DNA from 3 places in the Paracoccus sp. NFXS7 genome. Region 3 is predicted to be linked to each of the others. Evidence: riboswitches for the same ligand, from Rfam matches in the RefSeq annotation. Region 3 holds a riboswitch; each other region holds the start of a gene.
What was found. A riboswitch is a leader RNA that binds a small molecule or an ion and turns the genes downstream of it on or off. The one in region 3 is predicted to bind cobalamin.

Region 1: linked by a shared signal. The riboswitch ahead of LZ686_RS04615 (ABC transporter substrate-binding protein) and the one ahead of LZ686_RS05580 (DUF1636 family protein) in region 3 are both predicted to bind cobalamin.
Region 2: linked by a shared signal. The riboswitch ahead of LZ686_RS10015 (TonB-dependent receptor plug domain-containing protein) and the one ahead of LZ686_RS05580 (DUF1636 family protein) in region 3 are both predicted to bind cobalamin.

Annotation. Positions count from the first base shown of each region.
Region 1 covers NZ_JAKEKV010000001.1:937,723-940,991, forward strand. Annotated here, with positions in the region: gene LZ686_RS04610 (FecCD family ABC transporter permease) at 1-223, opposite strand, end outside; gene LZ686_RS04615 (ABC transporter substrate-binding protein) at 220-1,227, opposite strand; cobalamin riboswitch at 1,366-1,582, opposite strand; gene LZ686_RS04620 (hypothetical protein) at 1,815-2,069, opposite strand; gene LZ686_RS04625 (TRAP transporter large permease) at 2,195-3,269, opposite strand, start outside.
Region 2 covers NZ_JAKEKV010000005.1:10,944-14,212, reverse strand. Annotated here, with positions in the region: gene bhcA (L-aspartate--glyoxylate aminotransferase BhcA) at 1-439, opposite strand, end outside; gene bhcR (HTH-type transcriptional regulator BhcR) at 637-1,458, shown strand; cobalamin riboswitch at 1,521-1,707, shown strand; gene LZ686_RS10015 (TonB-dependent receptor plug domain-containing protein) at 1,841-3,269, shown strand, end outside.
Region 3 covers NZ_JAKEKV010000002.1:182,178-185,446, reverse strand. Annotated here, with positions in the region: gene cobN (cobaltochelatase subunit CobN) at 1-421, opposite strand, end outside; gene cobW (cobalamin biosynthesis protein CobW) at 421-1,464, opposite strand; gene LZ686_RS05580 (DUF1636 family protein) at 1,467-1,877, opposite strand; cobalamin riboswitch at 1,973-2,198, opposite strand; gene cobO (cob(I)yrinic acid a,c-diamide adenosyltransferase) at 2,239-2,868, shown strand; gene otsB (trehalose-phosphatase) at 2,970-3,269, shown strand, end outside.

The DNA.
Region 1 (3,269 bases), on a different contig from region 3:
GCGGCAGGCGGTAAGCCCAGACGATACCCTGATCGATCGGGTCCAGCGGATAGCCCGCACCCAGCATCTGGTTGGCCAGCGCCTGCCAGACGGTCGAGAGCGGGATCGGCGTTTCCCCCAGGGCGGTGCCGGCCAGGGGGGCCGCCACGATCAGCAGCGACACCCACAGCCAGACCGGGGCCAAGGGGCGGCGGACGGTCGGCACCCCGACATCGGCGGTCATTCGGACAGCCCGTCCATGCCCGCCGCCAAGGCCTCCAGCCCGTCGATCATGCGGATGCCGGGATGCAGCGCCTCGGCGTCCAGGATGACGATGCGATCCCGGCGCACGGCGGTCATCCGGCGCGTGACCGGGTCCGTTTTCAGAAAGCGCAGCTTTGCCTCGACATCGTCGGCGGGAAAGCGGCGGCGGTCCATGCGCGCAATCACCAGCACCGAGGGGTCGGCACGGGCGATCGTCTCCCACCCCACGGCGGGCCATTCCTCGTCCGAGGTCACGACGTTGCGTAGGCCAAGGCGGTCCATCATCCAGGCCGGGACGCCCATCCCGCCCGCCATGTAGGGGTCCAGCGCCAGATCGGCCGAGGAGAACCAGACCGCCGCGGACGCATCCGGCAGGTCCATCGCCCGCGCGCGCTCCACGACCGCCGCCTCTCGGGCCTGCAGGTCGGCGATCAGCGCCCGGCCCGCGTCCTGCGCGTCCATGACCCGCGCGATCTGGTCGATGCCGTCCCACAGGGTCGCGATGTCGAAGGGCGCAAGGCGGGTGCCGTCGGCGCCCACGCTGTTGTCCTTGCCCTGGCAGTCCGTGGGCATGACATAGGCCGGAATGCCCAGATCGGCGAACTGTCGGCGCGTGCCGACCGCCCCTTGGTCCCCGATCATCCAGGCGAACATCGTCGGCACGAAGCCGGGCCGCCGGTTCACCACCGATTCAAAGCTGGGCGTATCGTCGCTGATGCGGTCCACCGTGGCGTCATCCTCCGCAAAGGCGGGCAGCACCGGGGTGAACCACAGCGCGGTCCCGGCCATCCGGTCCGCCTGGCCCAGCGCATACAGGATCTCGGTCGTGGACTGGCCGATCGACACGACGTTGTCGGGACGCGCGGGGATGGTCACTTGGTACCCGCAATTGTCGATCACCAGCGGATAGTCGGTCGGCGCGGCAAGGGCCGCCTGGCCCAGGCCCAGCGCCACCGCGGTCGTCAGGAAGATTCTTGTCGTCATGGTCGTCCTTCATGAAACGAAGGACGGGGCTGAAAAAGGCGCAGAGGCGTCACCGGGGTCCCACCCACCTTCGCGGTCGCGTCGGACGAAGGCCGTGGATCGGCGCATGCGGTCTTTCTCCGGGGCACCCCGCCCGGGTTGGTTCAGGTCATGATGGCAGGTCTCCTGACTTGCGGATCGCGGCCTTCCCCGCCTTCCCGGCGCAGGGGGCGCCAGTGGCATCATGGGGTCGGCTACCGCTTACAGTTGCGGGGGCAGTCGCGGATTCGGCGCCTGATGGCTACACCTCACCACGTTCCCTTTTCACCCTGCCGGGGCCTTGGCCGGCACGGGAACCATCACGGACGGAAATGCCGCCGGGTGGGGACAAAGTCAACCGCCGCGGCAAGCAGCCCGCAGCCGACCCGGCCGCCACGGCCGACGCACTGCGACACCCGCGGCTTATGCCAGCCTGATCCCGGCGACCGGTGCGCCGCAGGTCGAACGCGCTGGCGCCCTGCGGGGGAAGGAGTTGGTCGCAGTCCTTCCTGCCAGGCATGGATGGGGGGTCGGATGCAGGGCGATCCGGCGCCTGACACCGGAGGGCTTCAAACCTTGCCGGGCCTCTTTCGCCACAGGTGGCGAAGGTCCAGCCGGGGATAGTCCCGCTCGATCTGGCTGCCCCAGAACAGGCCTGCGATCGGGGCGTCGGGATGGTCGGGGTCAAGACCATAGTCGATCTGGGCGATGCGTTCGGCCGGCATGTGAAGGGTGTATCGCAGGAACAGGAACTGCTCCAGCCAGGCGTCATGGTCCTTGTTCGTGAACAGGTCCGGGCGGGGGACGGGTTCGGGGTCGTGCATGGTGGGTCAGCCTTGGGTGACGGATCCCGATTGTCCGTCAATCCGCCTGCCGGTGCAACATTCCCGTCCCCGAACGAAAAGGGGGCACGCCGCATCCGGCATGCCCCCCGATCCACGGCAGGCGATCAGTAGATCGCCAGGGCCGGGAACAGGATCAGCAGGCCCACCGCCAGGATCTGCAACCCTATGAAGGGCAGCAGGGCGCGGAAGATCTCTCCCAGCGAGATGTCCGGCGGGGTCACCGACTTCAGGTAGAAGGCGGCGGGCCCGAAGGGCGGCGACAGGAAGCTGACCTGCATGTTCATCGCGAACAGCACGCCGAACCAGACGGGGTCGTATCCCAGGCTGACGATGATCGGCACGAAGATCGGCATGGTCAGCAGCGCGATGCCGACCCAGTCCAGGAACATGCCCAGCACGAACAGGATCGCCATCATGAACAGGATGATGATCGTCGGGTTGTCGCTGATGCCGGTGATCAGTTCCGACACGAAGTTGATGCCGCCCATCAGGTTGAAGACGCCCACCAGGGCGGATGCGCCGATGCCGATCCAGACGATCATGCCGACCGTCTGCAGCGTCTGCATTGCCGCGCCGCGCAGAAGGCCCCAGGTGAATTCGCCGCGGATCACGGTCGAGATCAGCACGCCCGCCACGCCCACGGCGCTGGCCTCGGTCACGGATGCGATGCCGCCATAGATGGAGCCCAGCACCATAATCACGACCAGGATCGGCAGGAACAGGCCCTTGAGCAGGCGCAGCTTTTCGTCCCGCGGGACGCGGGCGGTGACGGCCGGGGGCACGTCGCCCGGCGTCAGCCAGGCACGGATCAGCACATAGGCCACATAGAGCAGTGCCAGCATGAAGCCCGGCACGAAGGCGGCCGTGAACAGGTCGCCGATCGAGACGTTCGCGGTCAGGCCATAGATGATCAGCACGATCGAGGGCGGCACCATGGTCCCCAGGCTGCCGCCCGCGCAGACAACCCCGATGGCCAGCTTGCGGTCATAGCCCTGGGCCAGCATCTGGGGCAGCGCGATCAGGCCCAGCAGCACGACCTCTCCGCCGATGATGCCGGACATGGCGGCCAGGATGACGGCCACGAAGATCGTCTGGACTGCCACGCCGCCGCGGATGCGGCCGCCGACCAGGCGCATCGCCTCGAACAGGTCGCGGGCGATGCCGCTGCGGTCCAGGATC
Region 2 (3,269 bases), on a different contig from region 3:
CGCCGGTGGCGGTTTCGTTATGCGTGGCCAGGACCGCCTTGATGCGATGGGCCGTGTCGGCGGTCAGGATCTCCTCGAACCGGTCGGTGGGGATACCTTCGCCCCAGGACTGGTCCACGATCTGGACGTCAAGGCCGTGCCGCTGGCACATGTCGATCCAGCGGTGGCTGAACATGCCGTTGCGCGTGGCCAGAACCGCGTCGCCCGCCGACAGCGTGTTGGTGATCGCCGTCTCCCACCCGCCGGTGCCGGTAGAGGGGAACACGAAGACCTGCGCCTGCGTCGATTTCAGGACCTTTTTGACCCCCTCCAGCGCGGGATGCAGGATCTTTCCAAACATCGGGCTGCGATGGTCAATTGTGGGCATGTCGACGGCCTTGCGAAGCACCTCGGGGATGTTCGTCGGGCCGGGAATGAAGATCGGGTTCTGGGTGCTCACGGTCGGCTCCTCCTTGATGCGACAAGGTGTAGCACGGGTCCGCAAACCGGTAAATTTTTTTGAAATCGTTTTTCGGAAATCTGGTTTAATGCAGGTTTCGCAGCGAAATCATGGGCGCTTGATTTTTTCATTGCCGAAAAACGGCTTTCATGAAATTATTTTTCTGTGGTGTTACAGACGGAAGGGGCGTGATTCCGATGCAGCAGCCGGTGCGCAAGCGGGGACGGCCAAGAGGCGGCAAGGCCGATCAGCCCGCCGCCAGCATCCAGGCCCTGGACCGCGGGCTGGACGTGCTGGAGGCCCTGGCCGCGCATGAGGGGATCACCCTGACCGGGCTGTCCACGCATCTGGACCAGTCCCCCGCCACCATGCACCGCGTCCTGGCCACCCTGGAACACCGTCGCTATGTCGAGAACAATCCCGACCGGCAGGAGTGGTTCATCGGCCCCGAGGCGTTCCGCCTTGGTTCGGCCTTCCTGCGCCGCACCAACATCGTCGAACGCAGCCGTGCGGTGATGCGCGACCTGATGGCCCTGACCGGAGAGACGGCCAACCTGGGCATCGAACGCGACGGCGACGTGCTGTTTGTCAGCCAGGTCGAGACGCATCAGACGATCCGCGCGTTTTTCCCGCCCGGCACCCGGTCTCCGCTGCACGCATCGGGGATCGGCAAGGCGCTGCTGGCGGCGTTCGACCAGACGCGGCTGGCGATGTTCCTGCGCGACGCGACCTTCACCCGGTTCACAGACAAGACCATCGCCGACGCGGACGCGCTGCAGGCAGACATCGCCCTGATCCGCCATCGCGGCTTTGCCTTTGACGACGAGGAGCGCACCCTGGGAATGCGCTGTGTCGCGGCCTCCATCGTCAACAGCTATGGCGAGGCGGTGGCCGGGGTGTCGGTGTCGGGCCCCACGAACCGCATGACCGATGCCGCCGTCGACCGCATCGGCGGCATGGTCGCCACCGCGGCGGAACGGATTTCGGCCGATCTGGGATCGGGCCGGGGCGGGCGGTGACCGCCTTTTGCCGGGCGTGGAACGGGTGGGCGAATCCCGTTGACAGCTCCGGGGCCTCTGCGCCACAAGGGCGCCGCTACGGTTCCGGCCTGCATGCCGGATCAAAAGGGAACACCGGTGACAATCCGGGGCTGCCCCCGCAACTGTAAGCGGAGAGTGATGGCCGATCATGCCACTGGAGCGATCCGGGAAGGCCGGCCAAGGCATCGACCCGCAAGCCAGGAGACCTGCCGCAGCACTCACCCATTTCCGGCGCGGGGCGTGCCAGGAAAGCGGCTGATCCGCAGTGGTGACAGTCACCGTCCTGCCGCGACCCACCGGGTCCGTGTGCCGGACATTTCTGTTTGCCGCAGGCCGTGCCTGCCTTGAAAGGTCCGTGCCGATGCGCCGTCCGATCTGTCTTCTGGCGACGCTTGTCGCCCTTCCCGTGACCGCCGCCGCGCAAGGTGCGGCACCGGGGGAACCCATCCTGCTGGACGAGATCGTGCTGACCGCCGGCATCACGCCCGTGGCCCAGGACGGCTATGCCCGCGCCCACACCGTCCTGACCGCGACCGAGATAGAGGATCGTGGCATCGTAACCGTCCAGGACGCCCTGCGCGCGCTGCCCGGCGTATCGGTCAGCGGCAGCGGCGCCAGCATCGCGCAGGTCCGCATCCGTGGCGCCGAGGCGAACCACACCCTGATCCTGATCGACGGCATCGAGGCGGCGGGGGGCGAGGACGAATACGTGCTGACCGGGCTGGAGACCACCGACATCGACCGGATCGAGGTGCTGCGCGGGCCGCAATCGGTGTTCTATGGATCGAACGCGTCGGCGGGGGTGATCAACATCATCACGCGCGACGCGCCCCAGGGCCTGTCCTATGGCGGCTCGGTCGAGGCCGGGAACGGCGGGGCGGCCTCGGTCCAAGTCAGCCGTCGTGGGGAGCGGGGCGGGCTGCGGCTGTCGCTGTCGGCGCGCGACGATCTGGGCTATGACCAGTCGGGCGATGGCGGCGGCAAGGACGGGATCAACCGCAAGACCGCCGTCCTGTCCGGCGACGTCCTGGCCACGGACGACCTGCGCCTTGGGGTGGCGCTGCGCCAGTCCACCGAGGATTACGGCTTCGACGCCGAGAACTTTGCCGCGACCGATGCCGAAAGCTATCTGGTCGATGCCGACCTGTTCGGCCGCCGCGACGAGTTTCAGGGCGGGGTCTGGGCGGAATATACCGCGTTGGACGGCCGCCTGGTCCAGCGCCTGGACTATCAGCACAGCATCACCCGGCAGAGCCAGGACAACAGCCCGTTCCGGCGCGGCCAGACCGAAAAGCTGAAATACCGCGCCAGCCTGGGGTTGGACGGGTCGGCCGCCGATGCCTCGCAGCTGCTGAACCTCCTGGCGGAACATCAGCGCGACAGCAACTCGACCGCGCCGGGGCAGTCCCGGGAGATGTCGTCGGTCGCGCTGGAATACCGCGCGATGCTGGCCAGCGGACTGGATGTCCAGGCCGGGCTGCGCCACGACGCGAACCGCGTCTTTGCCGATTTCACCAGCTGGAACCTGGGCCTGTCCTGGCAGATGCCCGACCGTCCGTTCCGCCTGCACGCATCCGCCGGGACGGGGCTGGTAAACCCGTCCTATTTTGAGCTGTATGCCGATGCCGACTTCTTCGGCACCGTCTATCAGGGCAATCCCGACCTGCGCCCGGAAAAGAACAGCGGCTTTGATCTGGGGGTCGAGGCGCAGCTGCCGGACGGTCGCGGGACCATCGACGTCACCTATTTCAACGAGACGCTGGAGGACGAGATCACCGACTATCTGGTCG
Region 3 (3,269 bases):
GCCGCCGCAGCACGCGCAGGACCGAGGGGGGAACGGTCGAGATCTCCTCCAGCCGTAGATCGTCGCGGCCGTCCGCTGGCAGCACGGCCAGCGCGATGCCGCGCCTGCGCGCCAGGTCCTGCACCGACGCCAGGCCATAGGGCCAGTAAGCCTCGCCACCGATCAACCGGATCAGGATGCCGCGCGCGCCCGACAGGGTGTTCTCGACATAGGTGTCGACCGAGACCGGGTGCCGCAGTGCCACCAGGTTGCACAGCCGCGTGGGCGGAAGCCCCCCCGCCGCGCGCCGCCAGCCTTCCGCAAAGGCCCCCAGGTCGCTGTCCGAAAAGGACAGGACCACCAGATCGCCGGGGGTCTGACCGGGATCATAGGGGGCGTCAGACTTTTCAAGCCCGACCTGTTCGCGGAAGATGACATGCATCAGGCGGGGACACCCTCCAGCACGGCGCGGATCGCGTCGGGGTTCACGTCGTCATGCTCCGCGATCACCACAAGGCGCGACCGGCGCGGGGTCTGGCCCCACGGGCGGTCGTACTGATGGCGCACCCGCGAGCCCACGGCCTGCACCAGAAGGCGCATGGGCTTGCCCGCGACGGCGACATGGCCCTTGACGCGCAGCACGTTCTGCTCGGCGGCCAGACGGGCGATGCGGGCGGCCAGATCGGCCGGGTCGGTAATCTCGGGCAGGTCGATGACGACGGTGTCGAAATCCTCATGCTCGTGGTCTTCGGCGCCGTCGTGATGGCTGGGGCGGGCGTCCAGGTCGTCCTCGGCGGCCTTGCCCAGGCCCAGGATCAGGCGCGGATCGACCGCGCCCTCGGTCACGGTCAGAATGGGCAGGGGGCGGGGCAGCTCGGCCTCGATCGCGGCGCGGGCGGCGGCGACGCCCTCCGGTCCGGCCAGATCGGCCTTGGTCAGCAGGATCACGTCGGCGCAGGCGATCTGATCCTCGAAGACCTCGGACAGGGGCGTCTCGTGGTCCAGGCCGGGGTCGGCGGCGCGCTGCGCGTCCACCGCCGCCACGTCGGGGGCGAAGCGACCTGCTGCCACGGCCTCGGCATCGGCCAAGGCGATCACGCCGTCCACGGTGATGCGCGAGCGGATGGCGGGCCAGTCGAAGGCCTTGAGCAACGGTTTCGGCAGCGCCAGCCCGGACGTCTCGATCAGGATGTGGTCCGGGCGGGCGGGAAGCGCCATCAGCGCCTCCAGCGTGGGGATGAAGTCGTCGGCGACGGTGCAGCAGATGCAGCCGTTCGACAGCTCGACGATATTCTCGGCCGGGCAGGAGGCGTCGGCGCAACCCTTCAGGATCTCTCCATCCACGCCCATCGTGCCGAATTCGTTCACGATCACCGCAAGGCGCAGCCCCTGGGGGTTGGCCATCAGATGGCGCACCAGGGTCGTCTTGCCCGACCCCAGAAAGCCGGTGATCACGGTGACGGGGGTCTTGATAAGGTCGATCATGGTCACTCCTGCGACAGGGTATGCGGGGGGATGCGGGCAAGGCTCTGTTTGCGGAAGACGGCGGGGCGTTCGCGCCACGGCACGATGCCGTCGGCGGTTCCGGCATAGGCGCGCGCGCCCGACAGGATGTCGGCGGCGTCGTCCAGCGTCAGGCGGCCATAGACATAGGACCACTTGCCCGGCGCGGACAGCGCGACGGAACAGCCCTGCGAACAGGCGGAAAGGCATTCGACGGGGCGGATCTCGACGCCGTCGGGGGCGGTGCGGGACAGCAGGTCGTGCAGCCGAGCGCCAAGGCGCGGCGTGTCCAGGCCAAGGGCATCCGTCCTTGCGGCATCGGTCCCTGCGGCATTGGGAACCGGGTCGGGCACGGTGCCGCGACAGGTGGTGCAGACATGCAGAACGGCGCGCATCGCGGCCCCTTCCTTGTTGCGGCAAGGGGCGTCCGAGAGGAGGCGGCACGGGGCATCCGGCCATCACCTGCCGGTCGCGAAACACCCCGTTCGCCCGTCATCGTCAGGTGCTGGCAGGTCTCCCGGCTTGCGGATCCAGGGGCGGATGCCCCGACGGTCGTCCCACCTTCCCAGCCCCAATCGGGGCCAGTGGATCGGGCGACCTCTCCGGTCACGGTCGCGGGGGCGGCTGCGCTTGGGGTCGCGGGTCTGATGACCCGGGGCCTTGTCGCATTCCCTCTTCGCCTGTCATAGACAGGAACCAACACGCCCTCACCCAAACCCCCGCACCCGCCGTTTGTCAACCGCAAGGAGCGACCCGATGACGCAGACCGACCCGATTTCCGCCGAGGATCAGGACCGCCACGCCGCCAAGATGGCCAAGAAAAAGGCCGCCCGCGACCGCATGATGGAGACCAAGACCGGCGAAAAGGGCCTGATCATCGTCCATACCGGGCCGGGCAAGGGCAAGTCGTCATCGGGGTTCGGCATGATCATGCGCTCCATCGCGCACGGGATGCCCTGCGCCGTTGTGCAGTTCATCAAGGGCGCGTGGGACACGGGCGAACGCACGCTGCTGACCACGCATTTCACCGACATCTGCCAGTTCCACGCCATGGGCGAGGGCTTTACCTGGGAGACGCAGGACAAGTCCCGCGACATCGCCATGGCGCAGGCCGGATGGGCGCGCGCGCAGGACCTGATCCGTGACCCGGCCATCCGCATGGTCCTGCTGGACGAGATCAACATCGCGCTGCGCTATGGTTATCTGGACGCGGCCGATGTGGTGGCCTTTCTGCAGGCGGAAAAGCCCGCCATGACCCATGTGGTGCTGACCGGGCGCGGCGCCCCCGACGCGCTGATCGAGGCCGCTGATCTGGTGACCGAGATGACCCAGATCAAGCATCCGTTCCGGTCTGGGATCAAGGCGCAGGCCGGGGTCGAATACTGACGCGCGCCGGTCGGCGGTCAAAAAACCTCACGCGGCGGTGAACCCTCGGGGGGAGTCACGGGTTCCCTTTGGTATATCCCAATCGCCGGAGCCCGCCTGACGTGACCCCACCCCCGCTTGCCCCCGACGCCGCGCTGTTTCTCGATTTCGATGGTTGCCTGGTCGACATCGCCCCCCGGCCCGATGCGGTCGTTGTCACGCAGGCGCTGCGCGACCGGCTGGCGGCGCTGTACCGGCGGCAGGGGGGTGCGGTGGCGCTGATCTCGGGGCGCGACGTGGCCGACCTGCGCGGACATATGGATGGGTTCGAGGGCATCGTGGCGGGCAGCCACGGCGCCGAACTGTCGCTGCGCCCCGGCCGCATCCAGACCCTGCACCGGGTCGATTTCGACGCGGGCCCC